3 regions of the Delftia sp. JD2 genome follow, and region 1 is predicted to be linked to each of the others. Evidence: predicted binding sites of a transcription regulator. Region 1 holds the regulator's gene; each other region holds the start of a gene.

Region 1 (2,265 bases):
AGATCGGCCTCTGCCGGGTTGGTCCCAAGGCCGGAGGCCACGGGCAGGCCTTCGGCACAGCGCGTGCCTCGCCAGATCCAGACACCCCTGTCGCGGGCACGCTGCAAGGCCGCTTCCATGCCTTCGTGAACCGTCGCATTGCCCGTGCCAGCCACGACGATGCCACGCACGCCTGCGGCCACCAGCGCATCCACGCCGCTGGCACGCGCCAAGGCGCCGCTGAACACCACCTCGACCCAGGGCAGCTCATCCAGCGCCAGCAGATCAGATGACATGGTCGCAGGCACCATGGCCCCCGTGGACGGCGCGGCGGGGGAGGACGGCGCATCGGGCACCAGCCAGCGCACACGCCCTTCCTCCACCAACGCCTGCGGCCCGCCTTCCACGGAGCGCATTGCCTGCAGCCGGTAGGGATGGACCTTCTGCACCTGGGCTGCCGCATGCACCTCGCCGCCCGCCACCACCCATACGCCGCTGCGCCCGCCGCTGGCAGCCACGGTCACGGCATCGCGCAGATTCTGCGGCCCGTCGGCCAACAGGGCAGTGGCCGGGCGCATGGCGCAGGTCAACACAATGGGTTTGGTGGCCGGCAGCAGGCTATGCAGCAGCCAGGCCGTCTCTTCCAGCGTGTCCGTTCCATGCGTGATCACCACGGCACGTGTGTCCGCATCCTCCAGTGCCTGCATGCAGGCGCGCAGCAACGCGCGCCACACGGGCCAGTCCATATCCTTGCTGTCCACCTGCGCGATCTGCTGCGTCTGCACGGGTCCCAGCGCCTGCTGCTCCAGGTCCGGCACGGCCTCCAGCAGCGACTGCACCGTGATCTGCCCGGCCTTGTACCCCACGCCCTGCGACTGCGAATCCGCCCGGCCGGCGATGGTCCCGCCCGTGCCCAGAATCACCAACTTTGACTGCCCCACTTGCACCTCTTGGAAAACTGGTTAAAAATACAGATACTGTATAAATCATCAGATGGCCTCCCAGCCTGCCATCTGCCCTCAAGGACCGGACGCACGCCATGCTCGACCATCCCAAGCTCACCGCCCGCCAGCAACAGATCCTGGACCTGATCCAGGCCGCCATCTCCCGCACGGGCGCGCCTCCCACCCGCGCGGAAATCGCCAACACGCTGGGCTTCAAGTCCGCCAACGCTGCCGAGGAACACCTGCAGGCCCTGGCCCGCAAAGGTGTGATCGAACTGGTCAGCGGCACCTCGCGCGGCATTCGCCTGCGTACCGACACCGTGCGCAACATTAATGCCGCGCGCGGCACCAGCTTCGGACTGCCGCTGTCGGCCCTGGCACCGCTGATGTTGCCCCTGGTGGGCCGCGTTGCGGCGGGCTCGCCCATTCTCGCGCAGGAACACATCGACCAAACCTATTCCGTCGAGCCCAGCCTGTTCCAGACGCGCCCCGACTATCTGCTGCGCGTGCGCGGCATGTCCATGCGCGACGCGGGCATCATGGACGGCGACCTGCTGGCCGTGCAGTCCGCACACGAAGCCCGCAACGGCCAGATCGTCGTGGCGCGCCTGGGTGACGAAGTCACCGTCAAGCGCCTGCGCCGCACCACGCAGGGCGTGGAACTTCTGCCGGAGAACCCCGATTACCCGGTGATCCGCGTCGCCCCCGAAGAGGCCTTTGCCATTGAAGGCCTGGCCGTGGGACTGATCCGCAACAGCATGTCCATGTAAGCCGGACTGGCGGCCCTTCTCAGGCCGCCTCACCCCATTTCACGCACCGCCCAGGTGGTAGGCGCGAAGCCTTGGAGCTTCGCCCTGGGCGGAGCTTTGCCCGCAAACCGCAATCCTGCCTGTGTCCATGCCTCTTTGAAACACGCCAACAGGAGTCGTCACATGGGATTCGCTCTGCCAACACTGTCTTCTTTTTCCTTCCTGCGCCTGGCACATGGCATCCGCCTGACTGCGACCGCCATGGAGTCGGCCATGCCTCTTGCACAAGCCCCTGCGTGCCAGCCATTACCTGCCGCAGCACCCGAGCCCGCCAACGTGATCTCTTTCAGCAAGGCACGCCGGCGCAGCCAGCAGCGCCGCGGCAAGGCCGCACGCGCTGCAGACCATGGAGATGCCCAGCTGATCCTGCCCTTGCTGCCGGCGCAGCCCGCCCAGCAATCCGCGCCTGAGCAGCCTTCAGGCCTGCGCATCATCCAGCGGTCGCCGCAGGAGCAGCCGGAATGCCTGTTCATCTCCGGGCGCATGGCCGATGTCTGCGCCGCGCTGGAGCGCATGGAAGCGCATGGCGGACC
Region 2 (2,265 bases), on a different contig from region 1:
CCATGCGCATCTGCGCCACCACGGGCGCCAGCGCCGCCGCACGCCCGCGCGCGCCCTGCCCCAGGCTGCGGCGCAGGCGCGGCAGCATGCGCGCCACGCGCTGCAGCTCCTCGTCGCTCTCGGGCTGGGCCTGGGCGGCCTGGGCCAGCGCCATGGCATCGGCAAAGCGCTCCATGCGCTCGTACACGCGCATGCGCCGGTGGCGGGCGCCGGGGTAGCGGCTTTGCGCATAGGCCTGCTCGGCACGCTCCCAGTCCTGCATGCGCTCGCAGGCCTGGCCTATGCGCAGCAGCACCTTGGCACGGCGCTGCTCCAGCCAGGCATTGCCGCTGGCGCAGCCGGCCACCTGCTGCAGCAGCGCATCGATCTCCACGCCCTCATCCAGCGCCGCGCGGCAGGCCTGCAGGGCCAGGTAGCCATCGACATCGGCACGCGACTGGAAGGCCCGCGACGCCGCATCGAAGGCCACGGCCTCGTAGCGGAACACGCCCAGGTCGGCCAGCACGAATTCCGACCAGTCCTGGTAGAGGTTGCCGAAGAACATCAGCCGAAAGCGCTCGCACAGCGCGCCCACCATCACGCGCCAGGCGGCTTCCCCGGCTGCGACGCCCTGGGGCTGCCACTGCGCATAGGGCCTGGGCGCCTCATGCAGGGGCTGCAGGGCCTGCAAAAGCTCGGCCTTGCGCAGGCCTGAGTGAACGGGTGCGCCTGCGAACAGCTGCAGCAGCTCGGGCTTGGTGTGCAGCGCAAACAGCTCCTCCAGCGCCATGGGGTGGCCCGCGTCCAGCCAGCCCAGCTCCAGCAGGGGCGCGGCTGCCTCGGCAATGCCGGGGATCTCTTCGTACACCAGCTTGCCGGCCCGAAACCACGGCCCGCGTCGCATCAGCAAACGCACCATCAGCGCCTGCGAGGGCTGGGGCAGCTGCGTGAAACGGGTGAGGAATGCCTGCTCGGGCGCGTCCAGCAGATCGCCGTAACGCTGGTCAATCCAGTCCAGCGCGCGCTGGAAGTTGTGCAGGTAGTAGAAGCGGTGGGGAGGGAGCATGGGCCTGGCAGATCGGGCAGCCAGGCCGCTCGAAAACTGTATCTTTATACAGTCATCATATCAAACCCGGTAGTGCTCACTTCGCGCAACGGACTTGCCCCAGGCAGGCTCATCCGGCCAGGAAGCCGCCATCGATCGCCAGGCAGTGCCCGACCACAAAAGCCGCCTCGTCCGACATCAGCCAGACGACGGCCGTGGCCACCTCCTGCGGATGGCCCATGCGCCGCAGCGGCAGGCCCGCCGCCACGGCATGCATGTCGGCAATGCCCGAGCCCAGCATCATGTCCGTGACCACGCGGCCAGGGGCAACGGCATTGATGCGGATGCCGCGCGGCGCGTACTCCATGGCGGCGGCGCGGGTCAGCGACAGGGCCGCCGCCTTGGAGGCGCCGTACAGCGACAGGCCCGTATTGGGATTGCGTATGCCGCTGACGCTGGTGTTGTTCACGATGGTGCCGCCGCCCGTGGCCAGCATGGCCGCCAGTTCATGGCGCATGGCGCGGAAGACCGCACGCACATTCGTATCGAAGACCTGCGAGAAGACCGCATCATCCTGCTCAGCCAGCGCGGCACGCCGCTCCTGGAAGCCCGCATTGTTGAAGGCCGCGTCCAGCCGCCCGAAGCGCGCCACGGCCTGCTCCACCACCGCCGCCATGTCCTCCTGCCGCGTTGCATCGCAGGCCAGGAAAAGGCCTTCCGCCCCCCGCTGCCGGATTTCCTGCTCCAGCTCCAGGCCCAGCTCACGGCGGCGCCCCGTGACCACCACGGCGGCGGCGCCCTCCTCGGCCATGCGCAGGGCGGTGGCCCGGCCTATGCCGCTGGTGGCGCCCACCACCAGGCAGACACGCCCCCGCAGCCGCCCCGATGGTGCAAGGGCCGGCAGGGGGCCGGCCAGTTCCAACTGACGCTGCTGCATGTCCATGGCGATGTTCCTTCGCAATTTGGTTGCATGGTACAACCAAATTGCGAAACATGCCAGGCAGCCAAACGCGTGTGCTCTCCGCCTAGACCGCCACCACCGGCAGCACGATGCGCGAGGCATGGCAGCCACCCAGGTGCACGCTGTTGACCGCCACCTGCCTGGGCCCCGCACTGCCCTCGGGCGCGCCGGTGTTGGGGTTCACGTCGAAGCGCGGGAAGTTGCTGCTGGAGATGTCCAGGCGGATGCGGTGGCCCTTGCGGAACAGGTTGGAGGTGGGCATGGGCTCGATGGTGATGGC
Region 3 (2,265 bases), on a different contig from region 1:
GCAGCCCAATTGCGTCAACGTTGTCAGGTGCGGCTTCACCGCAGCCAATGTCTCCATCGGCAGTGGGTCCAGAAGGGTCGTCAACGCGCCCTTGATGCCGTTTTCATGCCCACCCCGAGCACATGCCAATGCGGCCAGACTGGTGGAGGACCAAGCTATCTGCTCAACCCCCAACGCGGGAACCTCTGCAGCGATGCGGTCTCGCAGGGCCCGCTTGCCACGGAACAAACGAACGCTCGCTTCCAGCTCGACGACTACCGCGTTCTCAACAATGGCCGTGCGCGGCGAAAACTGCAGCGCATACATCGAGAGTCCACGCAGTTGGTCATCAAGCGGCGACGTGTGCGGGCCGGAAGGCAGTAGCAGGGCGACCCACAACATGGGGAACCTCTGGAGTGATGAGTGAACTCGGGCGGCGCAGTCTTGGGGTCAGGACCGATGCAAGCCCACCTGGCACAGATGCAAGCACCATGGAGTGTTCCTGCTGCGGGCCCCGGCGCTTCAGGATTTGCACGTTCAGTTCCCAGTCCAGACCGGCTGATGCCTGCACGCGTAGTGGTGCAGCAGACGACTCGTGCTGTGCCGCCTCCGGACGGCACAAGAAAACTGGTGCTTCGCAGCCCTGAGAGCACACCTGGAGTCGACGCAACTGGTCGGGTCGGGCTTTCGGCAACCACGCAATGATGGCCCCCGCAGAATTGGACTTGATGAGCTGCTCGGTGGTCCAAAGCCGCTCAGACGGGACATCAGCCTTAATCCACACCAGCTGCCTGTCGTTCAGACCCATATGGGTCAGGCCAGGGAGGTGTGGATTGCGCGGCGGTCCGATGACAACGACCTGGCCACCTGCTTCGATGATGGGGCGCAAACCTGGTGCAAGCAACCGCCACTCAACAACTGAAGGCTGGGCTGTCAGCACTTCGGTGACCGAGCGGCGCGGCCACCCACTACCGGGTAGCTCCTTGTCCAACTCGGGCCACCCGGAAGACACCGTCTCCACAATCTGCGAACCCAGCTCGTTGCCGCACCAGACCACCTGGGAGAGGCCGGAAGACTGGACCAACGCACGCAGGGAAGCAGCATTGCGGCCAGCAGCATCGTCTTGAGCGTAGTTTGGTAGGGTGGGCATGGCTGGGGAACTGTTTTTTTATACAGTATCACGAAGCGCGCACCATTGTCTGCAAGGAAGACGTCACATCCACCACCGTTACATCTCAGGAATTTATTAGCGTCAAGCCTGCATCTAATCCTAGAAAATCTCCTCATAACGCGCCAAACAGGCACCAAGAACCAGCTGTATGAGCTGGCATACCACTGGGGCTCTGTGCTAGTGCTACCCTGTTTTTGAAACGTCACTGCCCCTCGGAACACACATGTCGGAACAGGCTGGCAGCCGCTTTGGGACCACACTGGCCTTGCCCTGAACGCATGAGACCGACCATCGACTCCAGCGTGGCATTGGGCCCCGTGCCTTAGGAGAGCGATATGTCTGACGACAAGACCAAGACCGGCGGTCAAGACCGCACGCGCATCGATGTGAACGAAGACTACGAACTGCGCGACTGGTCGAAGAAGTTCAACGTGACCCCGGAGCAGCTGAAGGCGGCGGTGAAAGCAGTGGGAACGAGTTCAGCGGCGGTTGAGCAGCACCTGAAGCAGTCCACCGACAAATGATGGAGTGAGTTCACCGATGAAGCCGACTACCACCGAGACGTCGCGAGCAGCTGAGGCAAGCGACATCGAGCAGAAGCTGGGCCACGGAGGCAATATGCGTGATGCAGGTCCAGGGGCTGAACTTCCACCCAACCAAGCCGATGACCCGCTGGGCAGCAGTGGTCATATCAAGCGATTGGAAGAGGTGGCGCCCGATGCCGGGAAAGAGCACTCAGGCAGCCCAGGCGCTGACGCAGACCGTCAAATAGGGCAGAGAGGGAAGGTCTGACTTCCTCGGTCCAGGCCATGGGGGCACTGCAGTGTGCCCATATTCCCATTGCAGTGACTCCTTTCATCACGGATGAGCTCTGTCGTATAGCCACTTGCTGTGATGGTTCAGCAAGGGCTACACTCATAGGATGAGCATTCCGCAGGCTCGCCCGCCCACACTGGCTAAGTCGTTCGCGACAGCGTAATTTCTTCTTTGAGTCCTGGTTTTGACCTGTGGTCACTACGGCTCGATGTGTGGGCGCGTCGTTCTATGGTGACCCTGGAGTTAAACCATGGCTGCCCCTCTCACTCTTGCTCGTCTTGAACAGCTGCGGCGTGCAG

Evidence for each region. The regulator LexA, encoded in region 1, represses DNA repair genes until DNA is damaged. The targets are predictions, from matches to a motif close to ACTGTATNNNNATACAGT.
Region 2: a site for LexA is predicted at 1,081-1,098, ahead of ACM14_RS24985 (VRR-NUC domain-containing protein). Genes of this name have one in related genera too.
Region 3: a site for LexA is predicted at 1,139-1,156, ahead of imuA (translesion DNA synthesis-associated protein ImuA). Genes of this name have one in related genera too.

What each region holds. Positions count from the first base shown of each region.
Region 1 is NZ_LFJT01000072.1:23,266-25,530, forward strand. Features, by position in the region: gene ACM14_RS26430 (asparaginase) at 1-920, opposite strand, end outside; gene lexA (transcriptional repressor LexA) at 1,019-1,693, shown strand; gene ACM14_RS26440 (hypothetical protein) at 1,856-2,265, shown strand, end outside.
Region 2 is NZ_LFJT01000063.1:18,564-20,828, forward strand. Features, by position in the region: gene ACM14_RS24985 (VRR-NUC domain-containing protein) at 1-1,045, opposite strand, end outside; gene ACM14_RS24990 (SDR family NAD(P)-dependent oxidoreductase) at 1,155-1,967, opposite strand; gene ACM14_RS24995 (CocE/NonD family hydrolase) at 2,050-2,265, opposite strand, start outside.
Region 3 is NZ_LFJT01000011.1:76,822-79,086, forward strand. Features, by position in the region: gene ACM14_RS08545 (DNA polymerase Y family protein) at 1-381, opposite strand, end outside; gene imuA (translesion DNA synthesis-associated protein ImuA) at 329-1,129, opposite strand; gene ACM14_RS08550 (DUF3606 domain-containing protein) at 1,486-1,674, shown strand.